Regions from separate parts of the Paenibacillus sp. P46E genome, predicted to be linked through region 3. Evidence: riboswitches for the same ligand, from Rfam matches in the RefSeq annotation. Region 3 holds a riboswitch; each other region holds the start of a gene.
What was found. Region 3 has a riboswitch for cyclic di-GMP ahead of A3849_RS01375 (transglutaminase-like domain-containing protein). Riboswitches for the same ligand answer to the same signal wherever they lie in the genome.
Positions count from the first base shown of each region.

Region 1: it holds a riboswitch for cyclic di-GMP, as region 3 does, so the genes downstream of both, A3849_RS04295 (flagellar assembly protein A) here and A3849_RS01375 (transglutaminase-like domain-containing protein) in region 3, are expected to answer to the same signal.
Region 2: it holds a riboswitch for cyclic di-GMP, as region 3 does, so the genes downstream of both, A3849_RS32270 (anti-repressor SinI family protein) here and A3849_RS01375 (transglutaminase-like domain-containing protein) in region 3, are expected to answer to the same signal.
Region 4: it holds a riboswitch for cyclic di-GMP, as region 3 does, so the genes downstream of both, A3849_RS32260 (choice-of-anchor A family protein) here and A3849_RS01375 (transglutaminase-like domain-containing protein) in region 3, are expected to answer to the same signal.

Region 1 covers NZ_LVYZ01000014.1:164,645-168,346, forward strand. The annotation lists gene A3849_RS04290 (flavin reductase family protein) at 1-466, shown strand, start outside; gene A3849_RS04295 (flagellar assembly protein A) at 566-2,452, opposite strand; cyclic di-GMP riboswitch class I at 2,556-2,649, opposite strand; gene A3849_RS04300 (FUSC family protein) at 2,953-3,702, opposite strand, start outside.
Region 2 covers NZ_LVYZ01000002.1:310,092-313,793, reverse strand. The annotation lists gene A3849_RS02660 (2-oxoglutarate dehydrogenase E1 component) at 1-1,485, opposite strand, end outside; cyclic di-GMP riboswitch class I at 1,923-2,016, shown strand; gene A3849_RS32270 (anti-repressor SinI family protein) at 2,045-2,200, shown strand; gene A3849_RS02650 (helix-turn-helix domain-containing protein) at 2,296-2,628, opposite strand; gene A3849_RS02645 (TasA family protein) at 2,888-3,496, opposite strand; gene sipW (signal peptidase I SipW) at 3,583-3,702, opposite strand, start outside.
Region 3 covers NZ_LVYZ01000002.1:221-3,922, reverse strand. The annotation lists gene A3849_RS01390 (glycosyltransferase family 2 protein) at 132-1,121, shown strand; gene A3849_RS01385 (GtrA family protein) at 1,111-1,515, shown strand; gene A3849_RS01380 (class D sortase) at 1,589-2,242, shown strand; cyclic di-GMP riboswitch class I at 2,366-2,447, shown strand; cyclic di-GMP riboswitch class I at 2,522-2,603, shown strand; gene A3849_RS01375 (transglutaminase-like domain-containing protein) at 2,617-3,426, shown strand.
Region 4 covers NZ_LVYZ01000002.1:158,455-162,156, reverse strand. The annotation lists gene A3849_RS02105 (ASCH domain-containing protein) at 33-455, shown strand; cyclic di-GMP riboswitch class I at 1,569-1,659, shown strand; gene A3849_RS32260 (choice-of-anchor A family protein) at 1,742-3,595, shown strand.

The sequences.
Region 1 (3,702 bases), on a different contig from region 3:
TAATATTGTGAATGATGAACCTCCAATGATTATGATCTCCTGTGTGCGCAAGGCCACCGGAGAGATGAAGCATACCGCAAGCAATATTCTGGTGAATGGAGAGTTTGTTGTACATATCGTGGACGAGGATAATGTTGGCGCCATTAATCATACCTCGATCAATGCCCCTGAAGGCATCAGCGAGGTGGAATTGGCTGGACTTACGCCAATACCCGGGCAGATGATCCGGGTTCCGCGTATAGAGGAGTGTAGGATCGCCATGGAATGCCGTCTCGTACGGCATGTGGAGCTGGGACACTGCGATATGCTGGTCGGCGAAGTGCTCTGCTTCTATATAGAGGATGAACTGATTCAGGGCGGGCGCATTGACGCTGCGAAGCTGAAGCCGGTCAGCCGTCTTGCCGGAGCTTCATATGCGGCTATCGGCCGGACGTTTGAGCTGGAAAGACCCCAGTACGAATCTTGAGTGTCCGGCAAAGAGACCCTGCAGGATGCCGCCACGCGGCTCTGCAGGGTCTCTTTGTTTCTTTTGGCGATTCATGCTGTATGTAGAGGATTCTGGTGGTTATTCGACGGGGACAGCCCCTGATTCTTTGCATTTCTGTTTCAAGCTCTTGGCTGTAAAGATAACTCCTCCGTCAGGGTTAGCAATCTCCAAGGAATACCCGTCTATGGTTATTGATGCATTATGAATGGTGCTCGCTGTGATTTGTTGACCTGCCACAAGGAGCGATCCGGGAAGGGACTCTCCGCTGACATTCTGAGCTGTGATCGTTCCCTCTGCTTCCATAGCAGAGTCGGAGCACATGGAACCGTCCTTTGCAAAATAAATATCGCCGCAGGAACACAGCGTGCTACGGCCAATCCCTTCCCCATGAATATGAATATCTCCGCCGGATTTAATGATGCTGTTCAGTGCCCCCGAAATATCGATCCGGACTTGCTCCTCCTGCATGAGGGAGATGCCCTCGATAAGGTTTTTAAGCAGGCTCAGAAAAGAGCCTATTCCCGCATCCGTAATGAGGTCGGTAAAATGTCCGGGTTTCAGAAAGATATCCATCATGTGCCTCACAATTTTGGTATCCTGGGGGTAGTCAGCGCTCAAGTCCGACAACAGTTCCCGCATATCGTTAATTAAAAGGGGAAGATGATCATATTTGCTCTCCAGCAGCAGCATAATGACTAAGCCGTACTTAACGGTCTGCATCGTGGACTCGACCGTCTCGGCAAGGTTCTTAGCGGCTTCCCTCAGACTGGAGATCTCTTGGATCAGCAGCTCGGAAAAGCTGCACAGACGGTGGTGTGCGGCGCCGAACGCTCCGGCGTACAATTCACTATCGACTGCTTTGCCGCTGATAAATATACTGCCTGTTGCCGAGATTCTGGAGTGGTGAACGTCACCGTATATGTATACATTACCCAGGGCTTCAATAACCGTGTTCTTGTTCAGAGGATGAGCTGCAATAATATCTCCCGCGAACCTGATGGTGGCAGGTTCCACGGCATCATTCTGCGGAACCCTATAGGTTTGGGGGAAATCAATCGTTTTTACAAAGGTTCCGTATCCGGTAATGCGCGGTCTGCCTTTACAGCGGGCAGCGATCTGTCCCCCTGGAAGCAGTACCGCATAGTGTCCGGTCAATAGAGTAAGGTCCCGCGGTGGGGGCGGGGGAAGGACACCGCCATACACGGTGAATCCGGGAAGGCCCTCTTGGGGTGGGAGCTTCTGTGCAAACACTTCGCCTTCTTCTACAGTAAGGAATTCATAGTGGCTGGATTCATCATCAGAAGGGCAGGTCCCTTTGAAGGCATTGTCTATCTTCTTCTGAAACAGCAGCTCCAGTCTCGCATTGGTCCCGGGTACGGGAGCCTTGCCTTCTGCTATGCAGACAGGAAGATAGGTCGGGTTGTTCAGTTCTTCATAGAGAGCGGGGATGTTGAGCGAGCTGACAATGGATCTTTTCTCAAAGCCAGACATAATCTGCGCTATCGACAGAACGGACAACAAGGAATCACGGTTCATTTCTGCACGGACCGTGACATTGGCTGAAGCCGGACTGTTGACCAGATTCCAGGCATATCTTTCGGCACGGTAAAGCGTAAAGTACACTTTGAGCTTATCATCGGATACAGTAATCTGGTATTGTGGCTTCTCGCAAATCTCCCAGGTGAGATCATCTGCAGACGTGATTGGCGTTGGCTCTGTGAGGGTTTGGCCATTGATCTTAAGGATTACGGGATGGACAGCTGAAATTACAGCGGGCATGCCGCCAGGCAGAGGAGGCGTGATGAAAATTTGGTTGTTCTGGATAATGATAACGCCGTTCTTCGCTCTGTCTGTTCCGCCAAACGTCTGAGCATCCACAGAATAAAGATCCATGAGATTGTGCTTTCCAAGAAGCATGGAAGCAATGAACTCGTACCGTGAACGTTCGATAATATGCTGCGGCATTCTCGTAACCTCACTTTTCGTATAATCAATGGTATCTGTACAGAAAAGAACATCATGGAGCCGTGATGCGATATCTTGGGATATCCGACCAAATGGCGTCTCTATTGGCAACCTGGCGACCATAAAACAGCAATACCTGTACTCTTAGGCCCATGGCTTTGCGTCCTGTCCTTTCAGACAGTTTGCCTTTAGGAATAGATCAATGATATATACTCAGTACAAGGCCCATTAAATCGACTGTAATCGACAAAAAACTGGTCAATACTGGCACTCTGTCCAATAAAAACTTCAGTAAACAACATTAATTCTAGTACTTAAGTAGCGAATTTTCAACTGGAATAATTGATTTAGACTATAAATAATGATAAATGTAGCTAATTGTTGATTTATTGTAAATTAAATGTAATTAAGGATTTTTTCTATTTATTGAATTCTGAATTAAAAGGGGATTTTGCGGGGGAGTATGGCCGATATTCCAGAAAAAAAGGACGCTCCCAAGCCTAAAGCTTGTGGGAGAGTCCTTTTTGTATGAAGTGCATAGCGCGGGTAGCCTCTGTCTTGCTGTTCTGCGGTGCGGCTGATATCACCACGTAGTCGGCCTGTTCGATTTCCTCCAGCACCCGGTTCAGGTGGGAGAAGACCGCGCCGAGATCGCGGATGGAGGTCAGTGAGCATTGTCCCTGCAGCTCCGAGAACCAGGCTAGCTGAAGGTCGCGGGCCCGGCGCAATGACTCGGGAAGCGGATGCTGGCTTTCGGCATCTGAGAGTGTTTTGGTACCATAGAGAGCGATGCAGTCTGCGGTGGCGTTTACGATCTCCGCCATCCAGTCAGACGCGGCATGATGTGTTGGCAGCAACGCAATCTCTGAGCTGATCTCCTTGACATAGCATTGAATTTGCTTGAGATGTGCGGTAGCCTGGGAGAGTCCGCGAAGCTCGCTGCGGCACTGGTAATGCGTTAAGGTATAATGCAGCTCCTTTTGCTGCTGCTCGCTCCTCGCCAGCAGCGAAGCGGAACGTGCCAACGTATCCGAAACCTGAGGCGCTCCCCGTCCGCCACCCGCAAGGCCGCTTAGGGCATCAGCCAGCAGTAGACTGCCTTCGAATGCCAAGCCCTTGACCTTGACGAACCCCTTGGGCGGAACGATAATCATATTGATGATTAGAGCAATAATGACTCCGATAAGCGTTTCGGCGACCCGCCACTCGATATAATGGTCATGATAGAAGGTGAGGGCCAGAACAGAGGT
Region 2 (3,702 bases), 310 kb from region 3:
TTCCGCATAGACACGGTAGACGGTCGGATGGTTACGCACTCTGCCATACACAATCGGCTGGGTGGTTTCAGGATCATCCATCTCATTATGGCCGTGGCGGCGGTATCCAATCAGATCGATCACGAAATCCTTCTTGAACTGATTGCGGTAGGCGCTAGCCAAGCGGACAGCCGAGATGCAGGCCTCAGGATCATCGGCATTGACGTGAACCACCGGGATTTCATAGCCTTTGGCAAGGTCGCTGGCATAATGGGTGGAACGGGAATCTTCACTTTCGGTAGTGAATCCGATCCGGTTATTGACGATAATATGCACCGTGCCGCCGTTGGAGTACCCTTTGAGCTTACCGATGTTGAGCGTTTCCGCAACAATCCCTTCGCCTGGAAAAGCGGCATCCCCGTGCATCAGCACAGCCATGGCCTTGTTCGTGTCGAGCTGCGGCAAACCCGGGGAATTCCGGTCTTCCTGAGCTGCACGTGTAAAGCCTTCAACGACTGGATTAACGAATTCCAGATGGCTCGGGTTATTGGCCAGTGTAATGCGGGTCCGGACGGTCTCGCCCTCGCGCACGGCGCGGTCAGCACCCAAATGGTATTTCACATCGCCGGTCCAGCCGTAGTTAATGCCCATGGAGCCTTCGGAAGGGAAAAGCTCCTTGTTCGGAGAATGGTGGAATTCCGAGAAAATAATATCATAGGGTTTCCCGAGAATATGAGCCAGCACATTCAGACGTCCGCGGTGGGCCATACCCATCAGGATATGCTCTGCACCATCATGTGCGGCGGCACGGACAATCTCGTCCAGCATGGGTACCAGCGCATCATTGCCTTCCAGGCTGAAGCGTTTCTGGCCGACAAAGGTCTTATGCAGGAAGGTCTCGAACTGCTCTACCTGAATCAGGCGGTTCAGCAGCTCCTTGCGCTCGGTATTGTTCAGCGGCGCGGGGGAGCTTGTGGACTCCGCCTGACTGTTCAGCCAGCGAAGCTCCTGTTCGTCATGCACATGTCCAAATTCATAGGCGATAGTCTGCGTATAGGCCTGGCGCATCCGGTGAACGGCATCCCATGCGGTATGAACATCCGGCGGCGCATTCTCCCAGATCAGCGAGGCAGGCAAAGCAATCAGGTCCTCGCGGGTCAAGTCATAGGTTTGGTAATCCAGCCATTTGGCCATAGGGCTGTTAACCTGCTCCAGCGGATCGATATTGGCGGCCATATGGCCATATATACGAATATTGGCGATTAGCTTGGAAGCTCGTACGGCCTTTCTCAGCCACTCGGTGTCTCCCGAAAGGGTCGGCTGCGGAGCCTGAACGGCATCCGGAGCGAGCGGAGGAGGGCCGGAAACGGTAAACAAATCGCGGTAATGATGTTCTACGGATGAAGGATCATGAACGAATTGCTCATATTTCTCTTGAATGTAGCCCAGATTGGGGCCGTGATACTTACTCCAAATGGATTCGTTATAGGGCTCTTTAACTGCCATGAATACATCCTCCTAACGGATGAACTCCACGTGCCGCATGAGGCTTGGGCGCCCAGTGGAGCTGCGATGGTTGCGGTTTCATTCCTCATCTTATTGTGCTACTTTCAAGGCGTGTAATCAATTCATACTTTCGGGGAATCCGTTCGCAAAGCGGCATGATTCAGTCCTTAAATGATGAAAAACGGATATTGGTTACCGGAAGCTGGATGTGAACAGGGTGATCCGGTAATAATTACCCAAGAATGTCCCCGAATGCATCATGAACAGATTCTAAAGTCATATCTATTGGACAAATCCCAGCAAAAAAAACTGTTCTTTTGCACTACTTGTCATAAATAATTTCCATAAATCGACACACTTTTTGTGTAAGATCTTATATAATGTTATTGCGGATAACGGTTTCATTGTTTTCTAACCAGATCCTTTCATGTAAAGGATCCAGTAAAGGGTAAACCTGCTGAAAGGCAGGGACACAAAGTCTCGGGTCTAATGTAGAAAGGCTTCAACTACTACGACGGCCGGACTGCCTGGGGACGCAAAAATTCTAGGAGGAGATATCTTGGATAAGTCCAACCAGGGGAATGACGGAGAACTGCTGATGGGTGATCTGGATCTAGAATGGGTTTATTTGCTGATATCAGCGAAGAAAGCAGGCATCGGTGCAGATGAAATCCGCCGGTTTTTAAGTGAAAAGACAACGTTGCAGGTGATGTAGGGACGTTTACTTTGCAGGAATACATACAGAAAAGGGCTCAGCGCCAGACGCTGTGCCCTTTTCTGTATCGCTGGATCCTTAGGACAACCGTCCGATTATTGATCTTTCTGTTCCAGCCGCCATTTTTGATAATCGAGGAATTCTTTGAATTCCCGTTTGCTTATACCGGAGGCCATGGCTTCCTGAACGAGACGGAACCATTCGCCATCTAGTGCGGATTCGTCAGTCTCTGAGGGCTCGCCATAGAGCAGGCTGTGGATAGACACCTGGAGCGCATCGGCGATTTTTTCAATGAATTGAATAGAGGGGTTGGATTGGATATTTCTTTCTACATTGCTTAAGTATGATTTTGCCACATCAGCCTTGTCCGCTAATTCGGATAAGGACCAGCCTTTTTCCAGACGGAGTTGGTGGATACGACTTCCCATATTATCCGGCACGATTACAACGCCCCTCCGTACTTATTGTTAAAATATAAGAATTTATCTGTTTTACGCTATAAATTATCCTTATATTTCTCGCTGAAGCGGATACCGTCCTTATAAGGACGGCGAAGCCGTTTCCACTTGTCAGTATAACAAATTTCCGTAAAATGGACAAAAATCAATCGTTACAAAGGAAAAACAGCCTATTCTGCTCCGTCTCCGGAATCAGGGTAGGCTGCTTCAGCATGCAATCCGTTATGAATTAATAATCTTTTTTAGGGCCTTGTTTGGCCTCGAAGTTCCAAGTCAGCTTCAGCTTATCCTTTTGGAAATAGTTCTGTGTTTCACCGTTGTCAACGAATTCGAACTTGACTGTAAAGCTGTCGCTGCTCTGAGCTTTGATGCCGTCAGCTTCTGTCCAGATTTGATCCAGACCGGTATTGTTTACAAGATCAGGGGTTTGGTTCTTCAGAGCATCCAGTGTGGTTTCGTATACGACAACCTCCGGTGTGAGAATGGTTCCTTTATCATTATTCTTCAGGAATTTAACCTTGATGAATTTGCTGAGATCGACACCGTTGTTGTCGCCAAGCGTATCTGTAATCTCTGTGGTGGTCTTCAGCAATACTGAGCCGATGTCCAGGGTTCCGTCATTTTTGAGCTTGAAGGTCTTGGTTACAGTATCACCTGGTTTCAGGTTAGGGATATCCACGATTACAGAAGGATCAGAATTCAGATCCAGCGTGCCTGCTGCGAAGGTTGCCGTGCTTGTCGCAGTGTCGCTGAAATATGCGAAGGTTCCTCCGCCAATCAAAGACAAACCGAGTGCTGCCGATGCCATGCCCAAACCCAATGTTTTCTTGATTCCCATATTCTAATTCCTCCTCTGATTAGTAAAGCGAATGATAAATGTATATATTGTATCTTCCGTTTCGTAGGCGGAAGCGGACAATCGGATCAGGGCTGTATGTCAGTGCCCGGAGGTGCCTGCGGAAGTACGGTGTTTTTTTTCTCAAGCGCCGTAAGAGCCTTCCATGAACTGTAGAGCGCATAGAGCAGGAGCAGAAGTCCGGGAAC
Region 3 (3,702 bases):
TGGGCGGTGTTGTATGGAGCCGATCTGGAAGCATATGCTGACAAAACCTAGGTTTATGCTTCCGAAGCAAGTTTTGAACGAAGCGATTCGGATGGATGCATGGGCTCACAAAACTTTTAGGAGGAACAAAGGTGAAAGCCAGATATAGTGTAATTGTCCCCATGTTCAATGAGGAGGAAGTCATTCAGCATACGTATGAGCGTCTCAAAAAGGTAATGGACGGTTGCGGCGATTCCTACGAGCTGGTCTTCGTCAACGACGGAAGCCGGGACCGTACAGCCGAGATTATGCGCGGAGTCAGCCGTCAAGATGAGCATGTCAAGCTGATCGATTTCTCACGCAACTTTGGCCATCAGGTAGCGATCACGGCGGGGATGGATTATGCTGAAGGCGAGGCGGTCGTGGTTATTGATGCGGACCTCCAGGATCCGCCAGAGGTTATTTTGCAGATGATCGCGAAGTGGAAAGAGGGCTATGATGTTGTTTATGCCAAGCGGCTCAAACGCCACGGAGAGACTTTTTTCAAAAAAGCAACTGCGAAGATCTTCTATCGTTTGCTGAGCAGCATGACAAGTGTGGATATTCCTACAGATACAGGGGATTTTCGTTTGATTGACCGTAAAGTATGCGATGTGCTGCGCGGTCTGAAGGAGAAGAACCGTTATGTGCGAGGGCTGGTAAGCTGGGTGGGCTTCCGGCAGACCATGGTGGAATACGTCCGTGAAGAGCGTTTTGCCGGCGAAACCAAATACCCCCTGAAGAAAATGATCCGGTTTGCGCTCGACGGCATCACCTCCTTTTCCCATAAACCGCTGAAAATCGCCTCATATGTTGGCTTTTTTCTTTCCTTCTCCAGCTTCCTTTATTTATTCTTTGTTTTATTCCAAAGGGTTTTCACTTCTTGGACCGTCCCGGGCTGGGCTTCTATCGTTGGCGTCAACCTGCTGTTTAACGGTATTGTGCTCATGCTGCTTGGTGTAATTGGCGAATATATCGGGCGGATTTATGATGAGTCCAAGGATAGACCGCTGTATATCGTGCGCGAGACTAAGGGCTATGGTGACATAGATAGGGATGTAGAGCGCGCGGACATGCGGAAGGAAAGCGATTATGTTAAATAAAAAAATGAATGCAGGCTTTGTCCAGTTTTTGAAATTCAATGCCGTAGGCCTGCTGAATACATTGATTGATTTCGCTGTATTTACCCTGTTGCATTCGCTTGGTATGGTAAATACACCGGCACAGATTATTTCATACAGCACCGGTACAGCCAACAGTTTTATATGGAATAAAAAAGTGACTTTTAAGGACCACAACCGCGGGAGTCAGAACGGCTTTGACCGGATGCAACTGGTTAGGTTTATTGTACTTAACCTCGTGGTGCTGGGCATTTCGGTGCTGCTTATGCATTTGCTGACAGACCGCTTCGGTCTTCAGGTGCTGATTGCCAAAGTGCTGGTTACCGGTGTAACCGTGATTATCAATTTTTTCGGAAGCCGGAAATGGGTATTTTGAAAAGTCTACTTCAAATGTGGGGACAGTCCTTTCTGCCAGGGGCTGCACAAACTAACTTACGGAGGTGATGTTCATGCGCAAGTTCTCTTATCTTATTATTCTTGCCGGGATTCTGATTATGCTGTACCCCAAAGCTAACGAGTGGTACAACGATTGGCAGCAGCAGAAGCTGCTGGAAGAAGCTGAACAGGCATTTAGTGAAAGTGCGCCTTCAACGTCTCCGCCGTCCGATCTGAGCAAGCAGTACGCCGAAGTCACCCAGCTTCTTGCAGAGGAATCCTCTGGGGATCAGGCGGAGGCGACGGAACCCCCATCCCCTGAAATCCGGTTGGGTGGGAAGATCACAGGCATCATCCAGATCGATAAAATCAATCTGAAGCTCCCTATCCTGGAGGGCGCCACCAAAGCCAATATGAAACATGCTGCCGCTCATATGCAAGAGACTGCTGCAATTGGGCAGGTTGGTAATGCTGCGATTGCAGCACACAGATCAAGAACGGCCGGCCGGCTTTTTAACAGATTGAATGAAGTTGCGATCGGCGATAGCATATCCGTACAGACAAGTGGGCATGATTACCGCTATGTAGTATACGATATCTCGATTGTTGAACCTACGGATGTTTCCGTCTTGAATGGCCGGGGTGATGACAAAATACTCACACTAATTACTTGTGATCCATTGGTTAATCCAACCCATCGGCTGATTATCCACGCTAAGTTGTCCTAATTTCGACAAGCAGGGGCTCGAAAATCCGGTATTGTAAAAATTTTATCAATAAATAATGGGAATCTAGTGATTTAGATCTTGTATATAGAGATGAATATGGTAGTATATAACTATAAAAGCTAAGCACGATAACGGCAAACCTATCGAAAGGTAGGGACGCAAAGCTAAAGGGCCTTCCCTCAATGGATGGCAGCCAGCTACCGAATGAAGAGGCTTTTTTTGTTTAGTCTTAATATGAATCTAGTAGATCACTTTTAGAAGTGAGAACAGATAAAGCTTATACGATAACGGCAAACCTATCGAAAGGTAGGGACGCAAAGCTAAAGGGCCTTCCCTCAATGGATGGCAGCCAGCTACCGAAAGGGGTTTTATCCATGAAAAAGATCTATCTTATGTTATTGACACTGTTTGTAGTCGTCACTTCCGTCCAAGTAGGCTCGGCAGAAGCTGCCAGCACGGAAACAGGCTGGTTAAATACATCACAGCTGAACCAAGGTGTAATCGCAGTATCTTATGACGTACCGAAGGACAAACGTATTAAGCTGATGATCACCAAGGACAATAACAGCTACACTTACAATCTATATGCATCGAAGCCAACTGAAACTTTTCCATTGCAGCAAGGTAATGGCTCTTACAAGGTTTCGGTTTTGGAGAACACTACCGGCAACAAATACAAAGTTGTTTCTTCAGAAACAGTAGATCTGAGCCTGGACAATGCTAACGCCGTATATTTGAGCTCTGTACAGAATGTGAAGTGGAGTTCTTCCGATAAATCAGTTCTCAAAGCCGCCCAGTTGACAGAGGGCTTGACCACCGACGAACAAAAGGTGAAAGCAATCTACGACTTCATCGTTTCCAATGTGAAATATGACTATACTCTGGCCTCTACGGTTACGACAGATTATATTCCGAACAATGATAATACACTCATCACCAAAAAAGGTATTTGCTACGATTATGCCTCATTGTTCGCAACCATGCTTCGCAGTCAAGGTATACCTGCTAAGCTGGTAATGGGGAACACGAGCTATGTGACTTCCTACCACGCTTGGAATGAAGTTTTGATTAACGGCAAGTGGGTAACTATTGATACTACAGTCGATGCTGGACTGGGCAAGAGTAACCAGGCTACAGGATTGATTAAAGTAGCAAGCAAATACTCAGCAGCTAAGTTCTACTAATATAAGTAGAAGTGACATGAATATAAGCTCGACTTGAAGATAACTCACTTAAAAATTAAGTGGGTTATCTTTCTTTTTTAAAAGGGTTGCTTTTTCATATGACAATAGGGTATTATAAGTAAGCGTTGTTGGAGCACTGCTAAGCAAATGCGAATGACTAAATAAGTAATTCAAAAAAAAGCTTGCATTACTCGGCCAAACGTGATATATTATAAGAGTTGCTGGTGACGAGATAATCGGCGCCGACGACGAGCTTGATCTTTGAAAACTGAACAA
Region 4 (3,702 bases), 160 kb from region 3:
TTTGATCTTCTGGAGAGGGGAATAGGCACAAGATGAAATGTCTCACGGTCCGGCAGCCTTGGGCCACCTTAATTGCGCTTAAGGAAAAGCAGTTCGAGACCCGTTCCTGGCAAACAGCATACCGTGGTGAGCTGGCTATTCATGCCGGAATGGGGATCGACAAATCCGCCTGCAGGCAGGAGCCGATCCAGTCGGCTTTGGCGCGGCATGGATTCAGTGCAGACAACCTACCTCTCGGAGCCATTATCGCTACAAGCCGTCTGGCCGATTGCTACCAGGTGACGGATAAGGATGCCGGAGCGGGCTGGCCGGGCGGCAATGAATTTGCTTTTGGCGATTATTCACAAGGACGCTATGCCTGGAAGCTGGAAGAGGTAACGGCGCTTGCCCATCCGATTCCCGCAAAAGGCAGGCTGAGCTTCTGGGAACACCCTGTGCTGGAGGGAGAGCAGTGACCCGCTGGGCCTGTACAACCTTTTGGCATAATCGGAAATTTATTTAGCGGCCCAAGCCATTATTGGGTATGAACCGGCTGACTCGCGGGTAATCTTCTTATAAGGCTGTTGGTGCAGCCCAGTGAACCCCGCGTGATCATCAGGATGATAAGAAAGGGCGTATGCATAGGAAATGGGAAGTCTCCTTATTGCGTGGCTTTGTATGCTTTGTTTGTATTTTTCGTTCGAGGATAAGGCGAGCCGGAAAATTATCTTTCCCGTGGCACTGGTCGTTTTTTTCGGCACCCTGAGCTATTGGAAGCTTTTAATGTAATCTTTATGTAATTATCAGCTTGTTTTCAGGTTAAAGATATATATTGAATGTACCAGACACTCCCCAGTGTTTATAGATAGCTTATAGGGTCTTGCCAACTCCCATGGCGAGGCCCGTTTTTTATTTCGTTAGCTGACCCCGAGTATTTATATACAAGAGGAATAAATGTGATATTTTTCACAATAAAATCCGAAGAATTATTATATATTAAAATTGAAATACTAAAGATTAAAGCGTAAGGAAATAAAGCACCCCAAAGAGGAGAATGATGATGAGTCATGAAGGAAATCTCCGCCGTGGTTTAGCATTTGGTCTATTTTTGAGCATTCCGTTATGGATGTCGATGATTGGCTGGATTCAACTGCTGTAACATACCAATCAGCTATATTCGCAGTGTCTGATTACGGTAGCGCATATAGCATACATAGAGGTAGATCAAGAACTGCTTACGGTTGTTTCCGTGGCAGTTCTTTTGTTATATTGCAAATCTGTAGAATATTAGGTATATAGTTCAAAAATACTATATTTTAATATTTAAAATCTCAGATAAAATGCGGGTTTGGTACTTTTTTAGAGTAAATCTTAGATCTGACGCTGTTCGTATGCAGAGTGAAATTTTGATGCATGTAAGTTATAATCCCTTATATACAAAGGGTTTGTCCAATATCTGTATGTGCCAAGCACCTAAAAAAACCCTAAAGGAATAGATTGACAATAGGAGTATGGAGGGGGTAAACTGGAACTAGTTCAAAAGTAACAATTGTCATAGACTACATAAGAATCGCCAAATTACACACCATCATGTATAAACGCAAACTGTTCGAAAGGACAGGACGCAAAGTCAGGAATCTAATGCCCGCAAGCAGGGGCTATGATCGTCCGGCCGCCGTGAAGCTAACCCTTCGTGGCGGTTTTTTTGTTGTTATATGTTTTTGGCAAAATCATAGAATAAGTTACTAGGAGGTGCATGCGATTGAAAAAAAGAACACAGAAGGCAGCAGCTCTGATACTAGCAGGGGTGTTGGTATTGGGCAGTACAATTACCTGGGGATGGAATGTTAGTGCAGCGGCCAATATGCCGTATACCCCTACACCTGTTTTAGGCGTTGCCGGTAATTTTAACGCATTTATATTTGGGGATTTCACGCAGTCTTATGATCAGATTCATGGAAGGCTTGCGGCTGAAGGGAATATTACTTTGCAAGGATACGGTGTATCCAAGGATGCACCTGGCGGGGATGTGCTGGTTGCAGGCAAGAATCTCAGTCTGACAGACGGTACAATATATGGCGCTGCAGTATATGGCGGCAGTATAACCAACACGCGTGCAGACCTTAAGGAAACTCCCCGGAAGGGAACCCCGATTGATTTTGCAGCTGAGGAACAGTTTTTGATACAGCGTTCGGATGAATTAGCCGCTTTGCCGCAGACACAGCCTTTTGTAAAAGAATACGGGAAGATCACCATCAACGCTCCGGATTCCTATAATGTCATTCATCTGGCCGCTGCAGATTTGGCTGATGCCAATGGCTTGCAGTTCAACATAACAGGTGATGCTACCGTGGTTATTAATGTGAGCGGAAGCTCTGTGAAGATTCCTAATTTTCAATTCTGGGGAGGCAAACCCCGTAAGGTACTGTTCAATTTCTATGAAGCTGCTTCTCTGAATATTGGGAATACAACCATTGAAGGCACAATACTGGCCCCTCATGCCAGCGTCTTTTATGATCATGCAGAACTCCATGGTACTCTAATCGCCAAAGCGTTTAGTGGTTATGTGCAGATGCACCACTATCCATATGACGGGTCGGAACCACCTATAAAGCCAACACCAACACCAAGCGCAACAGCGACACCAACAGCGACAGCGACAGCGACACCAACAGCGACACCAACGCCAACAGCGACACCAACAGCGACAGCGACACCAACAGCGACAGCGACAGCGACACCAACAGTGACACCAACAGCGACAGCGACACCAACAGAGACGCCAACGCCAACAGCGACAGCGACACCAACAGAGACGCCAACGCCATCAGCGACACCAACGCCAACGGAGACACCAACGCCAACAGCGACACCGACAGCGAAACCAACGCCAACAGAGACACCAACGCCAACTGTGACGCCGACAGCGAAACCAACGCCAACGGAGACACCAACGCCAACTGTGACGCCGACACCAACGCCAACGCCAACAGAGACACCGACGCCGACAGCGAAACCAACACCAACGCCGACGCCGACACCGACGCCGACACCAACGCCGACGCCGACACCAACGCCAACGCCGACACCAACGCCGACAGCGACAGCGACGCCAACGCCAACACCAACAGCGCCACCAAGCTCGTCACCAACACCAAGCGCGTCGACGTCACCAACACCGGCGGTAACCCCGTCGCCTACGCCTACAAGCGTAGTAACACCGACACCAACGCCAAACACTACAGTTATTTTCGTGCCGGTAACTGTTCCAACACCAACGCCAACAACGGTAATCGGTACGATTGTAGATGATACGGTAATCAATGATGATCCATTACCTTTGGGGCCGGTGGCAACGCTCGCTCCATCTCAGCCGGCAGCATCACTCCAGCCTACACCAGCTCCTGCCCCTGCTCCGTCTGCAACAGCAACACCGAAGTCTGGAGATGAAGTGGTACTAGATGATGAGATTCCTTTGGGCAGTGTGGATACACCCGACAAGCTGCCGCAAACCGGGGAATCCAGTCCGGCACCTTATTACATCGCTGGTCTGGGAATAGCAGGCTTGGGTTTGCTCCTCAGCAGAACAGCAAGAAGCAGTAAACGCAAACGGTAGAAGTGACTGCCGACCGTTATAGATGATGGAATCCTACATCTTAGCAGGTTAAAAAAGATAACTACAGCAGTATAACAAGTGAAAAGAACAGGGCCCCTTCACCATGG